3 regions of the Halopseudomonas phragmitis genome follow, and region 3 is predicted to be linked to each of the others. Evidence: predicted binding sites of a transcription regulator. Region 3 holds the regulator's gene; each other region holds the start of a gene.
What was found. Region 3 encodes FliA, which starts transcription of late flagellar genes. Its sites were predicted from a motif close to CTAAAGTTTNNNNNNNNNNNGCCGNTAA; they were not measured.
Positions count from the first base shown of each region.

Region 1 (3,279 bases), 1.4 Mb from region 3:
ATCTGCAGGCCAGCAGCATCATCCTTGGCGGAGTTGATGCGCGAGCCGGTGGACAGACGCTGCAAAGAAGTCTGCAGCGCATTGGATGAAGTATTGAGGTTACGCTGGGTATTCAGCGACGCCACATTGGTGTTCACCGTCAGGGACATGTCTTGCCTCCATTGTTGCCTGTTGCCCGTACCGCGATCACCAGGCAGCCATGCAATCTGCATTCAACGAATATTCGGCATCGATGCAGACGAACGACTGCATTGCCGCTTTTTAATGTCACAAGGTTGAATGAGCAGGAAGTGTGCCAACAACAATAAAGCGCCCAACCACGGCCACTTACAGCCAGCCAGACCGACTGACTGCCGAGATATTCCGGCAAACTTTTGCCGCGCAGGCAAGCGCCTGCCGCAAATACACACAAGCCGGGCATAAGCCCGGCTTGTGTTGAAAACCAACCCTACTGCCAGATCAGCCCAGCAGACTGAGTACCGCCTGCGGCAACTGGTTGGCCTGGGCCAGGATAGAGGTACCGGCCTGCTGCAGAATCTGATTCTTGGTCAGGTTCGCAGTTTCCGCGGCAAAATCGGTGTCCTGAATCCGTCCACGGGCGGCCGACACGTTCTCGGCAATGTTTTGCAGGTTGGCAATGGTGTTCTCGAAGCGGTTCTGTACCGCACCGAGGTCAGCGCGCTGGGAGTCGATCATCTTGATCGCATCATCGATAACCAGCACTGCTGCCTGCGCACCTGAGGCTGTAGTAATGTCGATATCCTTGACAGTATTGTCAGTCGAAGCTGTCATAGCTGCCGCAGAACCGAGCGTACCCACACCTGTAGTATCAGTGTCGGTTACTGCTACGCTGGTCAACAGAGAGGCGCCATCATCATCCGCCTTGGAAACGTATTTGATCAGGAAGTCGCCAGCATTGTCAGGGTCCTCCTCAACGAAGGCACCCACGCCAACATTGGCATCATTCACCGCTGCCGCAATTTTTTCTGCCGCCTGCTTATTGGTTTCGCCGCCACTCATGGTAGCTGTCACGTTTACAGTACCCGTTGTCAGCGTCAGGGCAACGGTCACATCACCTGCTACGATGGTACCTGCCGCCGGATCAAACTCCGCACTGTTACCAGAGAAGTAAGTACCCTCCAAAGAGCTGGAACTCATCTCCCCAATCCCGACACTGATGATTTCATTAGCCGCAGAGCCAACCTGAAAGCTGGAAATGCCGAAATTGCCATCCAGCAGCTTGCGACCACCGAAGGTGGTGGTATTGCTGATTCGGTCGATTTCTTTCTTCAACTGGGTTACTTCGGCGTTCAATGCCTCACGCTCGGAAGTGCTGTTGGAACCGTTGGCCGACTGCAGGGCCAGATCACGCATGCGTTGCAGGATATTGGTCGACTGCTGCAGAGCACCTTCAGCTGTCTGCGCCAGCGAGATACCGTCATTGGCGTTGCGCACCGCCACATTCAGACCATTGACCTGACTGGTCAAACGGTTGGCAATCTGCAGACCTGCGGCATCATCCTTGGCGGAGTTGATACGCGAACCGGTGGACAGGCGCTGCAAGGATGTCTGCAGAGAACTGGCCGAACTGTTGAGGTTGCGCTGAGTATTCAGCGACGCGACGTTGGTATTAACGGTCAAGGACATGTCATGCCTCCAGAGGACCTAATAATGTTTGCCTGAGCCTGCGCCTCCAAGGTGGGACTTGCCCAGGCACCCATAGAGTTCGCATTCGATTACTTTATCGGCGTCTGTTCGGGGAGCTTTAGGACCTTTTTAAGGATTTTTTTCTTTCTTTTTGACAGGCACTTGCAGCCAGTCATCGCCTCTCAAGGCTCTATTGACAGCATTTTGACATGCAAATTTAACCGTCATGAGGTTATCAGCAGGCAGGGGCGGGCTTGAGAGTGGCCTGGGGTTTCCTGGGAGCCTGGAGCATCTGCTCCAGGACAGGGATGCGGCGGGCTCGCTGCGGGAGCGGATGCTCCCGCCTTACAGGATTCATGAACAGCCAGTTACACCCGACCAACGGCTGCGGCCATGACACGCTGCTGTCATCTGGGTGCGGTTAGCTGGTGGCACTCTTCACCGGCGCGCTAAACGCTCGCCTTCAACATTCCGAGGTGCCCCCATGTACGCTGAAAAGGCAGTAATTCGCGTGCACCGAGATATGAAGGTGCACACCTGGTGTTATCCGAACCCCGACGCAACCGCTACCATCATTCTGGTCAACGGCTCGCTGGCCACCAGCGCCTCGTTCAGCCAGGCGTTGCGGTTTCTCCAACCACTGTTCAATGTGGTGTTGTTTGACCAGCCTTATGCTGGCGCCTCACGCCCGCACAACCCAATCCTGCCATTGATTGGCAAGGAGGACGAGGCACTGATTCTGCTGGATCTGATCGAGCACTTTAGTGCCGACCACATCTACTCGTTCTCCTGGGGCGGCGTCGCCACACTGCTGGCCCTGGCTCAGCGACCCGCACGGATCCGCAGTGCCGTGGTCAGCTCATTCTCGCCGATTCTCAACAGCGCGATGCATGACTATCTCAGTCGCGGCCAGACCCATCTGGCGGCCTGTGACCGCCAGGCGGTGGGCAATCTGGTCAATGACACCATCGGTGAATATCTGCCGCCCCTATTCAGGCGCTGCAATTTTCGCCATGTCAGCAGCCTTGAAGAGCACGAGTATGCGCAGATGCTGTTCCATATACGCCAGGTACTGGGCCTGGACAGCAACAGCTATATGAGCTGCGTGACCAATATCGACCTGCCGTTGCTGTTCGTCAATGGCGAGTGGGACCGTTACACCAGCCCGGATGATGCACGCGGCTTTGCCAAACTGGCGCCACAGGCTCAGTTCGCAACCATAGCTCACAGCGGCCACTTTCTGGAAATGGAACACAAGACGGCCTGGCAGGATACCCGCTCGGCGGTGGAGCGGTTTTTCCTGCGCCAGGGGGTGGCCGAGCAGCGATTGGCGTTGGCTGTGTAGATAAAATGACGAGGTGGAGGACGGGGAACGCCTGAGTTTGGCTCCCGCTCCCGTCATCGCGAAGGCCGTAGGCCTGTGGCGATCCAGGGGGTGTACTGGCCCAGGCACTGATGGATTGCCACATCGGCGGATGGCCGCCCCCTGCGACTGGCAATGACGAGGTGGCGCAGGGAATGTCTGGCTTGGCTCCCCCCGTCATCGCGAAGGCCGTAGACCTGTGGCGATCCAGCTGTCGGGGGGAGCTTTTTACTCAGGGGTTGAGCGAATCGAACACAACCTGCTCACGC
Region 1 covers NZ_CP020100.1:2,088,108-2,091,386, reverse strand. Annotated here, with positions in the region: gene BVH74_RS09610 (flagellin) at 1-149, opposite strand, end outside; gene BVH74_RS09605 (flagellin) at 460-1,647, opposite strand; gene BVH74_RS09600 (alpha/beta fold hydrolase) at 2,132-2,992, shown strand; gene BVH74_RS09595 (SDR family NAD(P)-dependent oxidoreductase) at 3,243-3,279, opposite strand, start outside.
Region 1: the regulator FliA is predicted to act here: its motif matches at 1,742-1,769, upstream of BVH74_RS09605 (flagellin).

Region 2 (3,279 bases), 170 kb from region 3:
ACCGGTTCGATTCAGACGCTGGTGGACAGCTCGGCTGAGCTGATTGGCCATAACAAGGCTCTGGCGGCACTGTTGATGCTGCTGGTGGGTCTGTTGATCACCATGGGGATCGGCTCGTCATTCTCGACCATTCCGATTATCGCCGCGATCTATGTACCGCTGGCCTTGCAACTGGGTTTCAGCCCGTTGGCAATCGTTGCGCTGGTGGGTACGGCGGCGGCGCTGGGAGATGCCGGCTCGCCGGCTTCGGACTCGACCCTGGGGCCGACGTCTGGTCTCAATGTTGATGGTCAGCACAACCACATCTGGGATACCGTGGTGCCGACTTTCCTGCATTACAACCTGCCGCTGCTGGTGTTTGGCTGGCTGGCGGTGATGGTGCTCTGAAGATAGTCAGTCAATGGGAGCGCCGCTGTGGCGCTCCCATCTTCTCTGCTCAGATTTTGAACCGGCTTACCAATCCATCGATTTGTCGTCCCAACTGGGCCAGGTGTTGACTGGCCTGGGCGGTCTGCTGGGCACCGTCGGTGGTTTCGCGGGCCAGTTCAGCGGCTTCGGTCACGTTCTTGTTGACGTCCTCGACCACGGTCGACTGCTGGGTTGTGGCGCTGGCGATCGAGGCGTTGAGGGCGACCATCTGCTGCATGGACTGGGCGATCTGATCCAGCGCCTGACCGGCAGCGTTGACCTGCTCGACGCTGAGCTGTGAGTAGCGGCTGCTTTCGTTGATGACGTTGACCACCGTCTGGGTATTGTTCTGCAGCTTGGTGATCATTTCATGGATTTCTTCGGTGGACTTCTGGGTGCGCTGGGCCAGATTGCGCACCTCATCGGCGACCACCGCAAAACCGCGACCCATCTCGCCGGCACGGGCGGCCTCAATGGCGGCATTGAGCGCCAGCAAGTTGGTCTGCTCGGCGATGTTGCGGATCACATCCAGTACTGAGGTGATCTCATTGGCATCGGTGGCCAGGGTCTCCATGTGCTCGACAGCCGTCTTGACGCTGCTGGACAGATGGTTGATCTGCTCGATGGTTTTTTCCACCTGGCTGCGACCGTGGTTGGCGCCTTCGTTGGCGTTTTCTACCTCATGGGCGGCGGCATTGGCATTCTGAGCTACGTCCTGAACGCCGTAGGTGATTTCGTTAATGGCGGTAGCCATCAGTTCCATGCGCTCCGATTGGCGGGTCATGTCGCGCAGGCTGTTATCGCTGATCTGGTCGAGCTGCTGACTGGCGCTGATCATCTGCCGAGCACTGTCGCCCAGTTGCTGGATCAGGCCGCGCAGGTTGCCGGTGAACTGGTTGAAATAGCGGGCCATCAGTGACAGTTCGTCTCGGGCGTCATCATCCAGCCGGCGGGTTAGATCGGCTTCGCCACTGGCGATATCATGCATGGCGTCGACCACCCGGTTCAGTGGTTGGGAAATGCTGCGGCCGATGATGAACAGAATGATGATCATCAACAGGTTGATCAGGCTGACCACCAGCAGCAGACGCATGGCCTCGGTCCAGAATTTGGACTGCATGTCTTCGATGAAAATGCCGGTGCCGACCATGTAGTCCCAGGGCTTGAAGTGCTTGAACGCGGCGATTTTGCCAACGCCTTCGTCTTCGCCAGGGTTCTTGCCGGGGCGGGTCCAGGTGTACTCGATATGCGCGGTGCCCTGGCTACGGGCCATGTTGACCATGTCGACGATGACATTGCGGCGCCCATCTGAGCTGTTGATGTTGGTCAGGTCCATGCCTTCGGTCTGGGGCGCTACCGGGTGCATGATCATGATGTTGTTCATGTCATTGACCCAATAATATTCCTGGCCGTCGTAGCGTAGCCCGCGCAAGGCGTCCAGAGCCTGCTTGCGAGCCTGCTCCTCGCTCAACTCGCCGCGCACCTGTTTGCCGTGGTAGTGAGCCATGAGGTCGTGGGCCACTTCCACCAGATGGGTGGCCTTGGTGATTTCCGCCTGACGCAGTTCGCTCTTGAGGCCGACGAGCGCGGTAACTGACAGAAGGGTCATGCTGACCAGAGCGACGATAAGGATCAGCCAGATCCGCTGACTGATTTTGATGCTGCGCAACAGCTTCATTAAAACCTCCACGCGCAAACGACTTGTGTTTGTTCTTGTATTGCCGCGCCCTATGCCAGTGGCTGCGGTCCCCTAGCGTCTGTATCGGCACTTTCAGGTAAACCTGAACCCGTCTGAACAAAAAAAATGATGTCAAATTGGCGTCGGTTTTCTGTGGGCTCATCAGTGTAATGCCAAGCTGGTGGCCACGCTCAATGATTCGTGTTGGCTATGGTGGGACCCCGGTCAGGCTTATGGGCTGTTGCGTGACAAGCGTCATTTCCCCGCTTGGCCCCTCTATTCAGCGCCGTCAAATCATATAAAATGCGCGCCGTTTTGGTCCGCAAATGGCCAGTATCCCGGCTGGTGTGGCACTTTTTCTATTCCTGCCGGTCTATCCTGTTGTTTCTGCAAAGGATCTCTCATGCATTCAGTGATCAAGCGTTGGTGTTGGGCGGTGTGCTTGTCGGTGTTGGCCCCGGTGGCCTGGGCCGAGGCCGAGCAGCACGAAGACCCCGAAGCCTCGGAGCAACCGGTTGCCGCGCAGGTAATCGTTGGCTGGGTTGAAAAGGGCCGAATCCTGCCGGAGCATACGGCGGTCAAGATCAAGGTTGACTCCGGTGCACTGACCTCTTCGATGCATGCGATCAACATCGAGAACTTCACCCTCAACGGCAATCCTTGGGTGCGTTATGACGTGCCGGTTAAGGATGCCGATAGCGGCGAACTGGTGACCCTGAAGTTTGAGCGGCCGGTCTATCGTCGGGTGCTGGTGCGCGGGGCGGGCGGCGAGGATCGTCGGCCGGTGGTGAAAATGGCGATGTGCATCGGCAATCAGGTTTATGAAGAACAGTTCTCCCTGCGTGACCGCGGCGACATGACCTATCCGGTGCTGATTGGTCGGCGGACCATCGAACATGTCGGCCTGATCGATGTGTCACGGACCTTCCTGCTCAAGCTGGACTGCCCCGAGGCCGAGGAGACCCGTGAGCGTGAGCGTGTCGAGCGAATGAAGGAAGATGCCGAACTGGTGGATGACTCTGCCCTGGATGAGCCGGAGCAGGTCGAGGAAGAGGACGAGCAGGAACAGCGGCAATAATGGTTGGCTGGCCCGGGCATTGTGCCCGGGCCGATTGTATTACCACATCAGATCGTCAGGGATCTGGTACGCGGCGTAGGGATCGTCCTCGCTGACTTCTTCGACCTTGGCGATG
Region 2 covers NZ_CP020100.1:3,339,583-3,342,861, reverse strand. Annotated here, with positions in the region: gene BVH74_RS15500 (Na+/H+ antiporter family protein) at 1-387, shown strand, start outside; gene BVH74_RS15495 (methyl-accepting chemotaxis protein) at 437-2,086, opposite strand; gene rloA3 (retropepsin-like aspartic peptidase RloA3) at 2,490-3,164, shown strand; gene BVH74_RS15485 (DUF2058 domain-containing protein) at 3,204-3,279, opposite strand, start outside.
Region 2: the regulator FliA is predicted to act here: its motif matches at 2,168-2,195, upstream of BVH74_RS15495 (methyl-accepting chemotaxis protein).

Region 3 (3,279 bases):
GACGGATTCTCAATGTGCCGGTGCGGGTCGTCGATGAGCAGAACAGTCTGAGCGAGGTGCTCGACGAATTTGCCGGCAAGCGTCTGGTGCTGATCGACACCGCCGGCCTGCAGGCCAATGATCCGCACCTGAACAATCAGCTCAGTGAGTTGGCAGCCCAGGGCAGCCAAGTGCGCACACTGCTGGTACTGGCTGCAACCAGCCAGCACCGAGTACTCAAGGCTGCCTATCACACATACAAGCGTTGCGCGCTGTCAGGCTGTATTCTGACCAAGGTGGACGAGGCGGCTACTCTGGGTGAAGCATTGGGGCTGGCGATGGAGCACGGTTTACCGGTAGCCTATCTGGCCGATGGCCAGCGCATCCCCGATGACCTCAACCGGGCCGTGGGGCACCAACTGGTCAGCCGGGCTGTAAGCCTGGCCAGCAACGAAGCACCCGCAGATCAGGCTATGGCTGACGTTTTTGCCGGTATACTGCATAAACAACGCGCAAGTTGAGATTTTACTAAGGCAAGGTATACAACGAGATGGGAAGCAAACATCCGGTTCAAGTGATCGCAGTCACCGGCGGCAAGGGCGGGATCGGCAAGACCAATGTGTCGGTCAACCTCAGCCTGGCCCTGGCCGAGCTCGGGCGACGTGTGGTCCTGCTGGATGCCGACCTTGGCCTGGCCAATGTCGATGTGCTGTTGGGGCTCAAGCCGCGAGCTACCCTGGCTGACGTGCTGGAAGGTAGTTGTGATCTCAGGGATGTCATGATCTCCGGTCCTGGTGGAATACGGGTGGTACCGGCCGCTTCCGGCGTGTCGCACATGGTCCATCTCAATGCCCAGGAGCATGCTGGCTTGATCCAGGCCTTCAGCGAAATTGGCGATGACCTGGATGTGCTGATCGTCGATACCGCCGCCGGTATCAGCGATTCGGTACTGAGTTTCGTGCGCGCCGCCCAGGAAGTGCTGGTGGTGGTCTGTGACGAGCCTACCTCTATTACCGACGCCTATGCGCTGATCAAGCTGCTCAACCGCGATTTTGGCATGACCCGTTTCCGGGTTCTGGCCAATATGGTCAATACCCCACAGGAAGGTCGCACGGTGTTTGCTAAACTCACCAAGGTGACTGACCGCTTCCTGGATGTAGCCCTGCAGTATGTGGGAGCGGTGCCATTTGACGAGATGGTGCGCAAGGCGGTGCAGAAGCAGCGCGCAGTATATGACCTGTATCCCCGCAGCAAGGCCTCCATGGCGATTCGGGCGATTGCCCAGAAAGTCGATGGCTGGCCTTTGCCCGCCAATCCGCGCGGCCATCTGGAATTTTTCGTGGAGCGTCTGGTTCAGCAAGTCGGATCCGACGCATGACGGCACTGGCTGGTGGAGTGAGCATGTATACCCGCGCGCAGAGCACAGCCGAATATCAGGATCGACTGGTCGAGCAATTTGCTCCTCTGGTCAAACGTATTGCCTATCACCTGCTCGGTCGGTTGCCGGCCAGCGTGCAGGTTGAAGACTTGATGCAGGCCGGTATGATCGGCTTGCTCGAAGCATCCCGCAAGTTCGATAACAGCAAGGGCGCCAGCTTTGAAACCTACGCCGGCATCCGCATTCGCGGGGCCATGCTGGATGAAGTGCGCAAGGGTGACTGGGCTCCGCGTTCAGTACACCGCAACACACGCCTGGTCAGCGATGCGATCCGCTCGGTTGAGGCTCGTTTGGGGCGTGACGCTAAAGATAATGAAGTTGCTGCCGAACTTGAGATGAGTCTTGAGGAATATTACGCGATCCTCAACGATACCGCCGGCAGCAAGCTATTCAGTTTTGATGATTTGCTTGAGTCCGGAGCACCGACCGATGTTCAGGCCGAGGCTGAGCCTCTGGGCGGGCTTCAGGATGAGCGCTTTCGGGTCGCCTTGAGTAATGCGATCGAGGGGTTGCCCGAGCGTGAGCGCCTATTGCTGTCGCTGTATTACGACGAGGAATTGAACCTCAAGGAAATCGGCGCCGTACTGGGGGTCAGTGAATCACGGGTCAGTCAGTTGCACAGCCAGTGCGCCGCTCGTCTGCGGGCCCGCCTGGCCGATTGGCGCGACGATTGATTTTATCGCCAGCATCCGGACAATGCGCCTGGGCCTGACGCAAGGCGGATGATAGCTGGCAATATGGGTTTTCAGTGTTTCCTTAGGTGGTTCGACAGGCTTGAACATGGCAACGGGTGAGCAGCGAGCGAGCCTGCATTTCCCCTGGTTTGTACGGAGGTCTACTTGGACAAGAACATGAAAATTCTCATCGTTGACGATTTTTCGACGATGAGGCGCATCATCAAGAATTTGTTGCGTGACCTGGGGTTTACCAACACGGCTGAAGCCGATGATGGCACCACGGCGTTGCCCATGCTGCAAAGTGGCAACTTCGACTTTCTGGTGACCGACTGGAATATGCCGGGCATGAGCGGCATTGACCTGCTGCGCGCAGTGCGGGCCGACGAGCGCCTCAAGCACCTGCCGGTGCTGATGGTTACCGCTGAAGCCAAACGCGACCAGATCATTGAAGCGGCTCAGGCCGGGGTCAACGGTTACGTGGTCAAGCCTTTTACCGCGCAAGCCTTGAAAGAGAAGATCGAGAAGATTTTCGAGCGCGTTCAGGCCAAATAACACAACCCGGGGTAAAGGTTATGGCGTTAAGTAAGGATCCCGGTCAGGAAACCGCCCAGGAATTCGAACATTCCCTCAAGGAAAATGCGCGGCAGCTGGTCAGCTACCTGGAGAATGGCGAGTTTGCCGAAGCCGTACTGGTCATCCATGCCATCAATCAGGCCCGTGACCGCGGTCTGTACCATGAGGTCGGCAAGCTCACCCGGGCGCTGCACAGTGCGATCGTCAATTTTCAGATCGACACCACCCATGCGCTCGAAGAAGGCAACGACAGCTCCAAGATCACCGATGCTTCCGACCATCTCGACTATGTGGTCAAGCTGACCGACAAGGCCGCCAACCGGACCATGGATCTGGTTGAGAGCAGCGCGCCGATTGTTTCTGAGCTTGGCCAGGAAGCGGCAACCCTGCGCGCCGACTGGGAGCGCCTGCAGCGCCGCGAGATCGCCGCCACCGAGTTCCGTGACCTGTACCGACGCATTGGCGATTTTCTGGCCAAGACCGAGCAATCCAGCAGTGCTGTTAGCTCGCAGCTCAACGAAATTCTGCTGGCCCAGGATTATCAGGACCTGACCGGTCAGGTGATCAAGCGGGTCATTACCCTGGTTCATGATGTCGAGGAAAGTCTGGTCA
Region 3 covers NZ_CP020100.1:3,509,271-3,512,549, reverse strand. Annotated here, with positions in the region: gene flhF (flagellar biosynthesis GTPase FlhF) at 1-500, shown strand, start outside; gene fleN (flagellar synthesis regulator FleN) at 530-1,357, shown strand; gene BVH74_RS16245 (RNA polymerase sigma factor FliA) at 1,354-2,091, shown strand; gene BVH74_RS16240 (chemotaxis response regulator CheY) at 2,269-2,646, shown strand; gene BVH74_RS16235 (protein phosphatase CheZ) at 2,667-3,279, shown strand, end outside.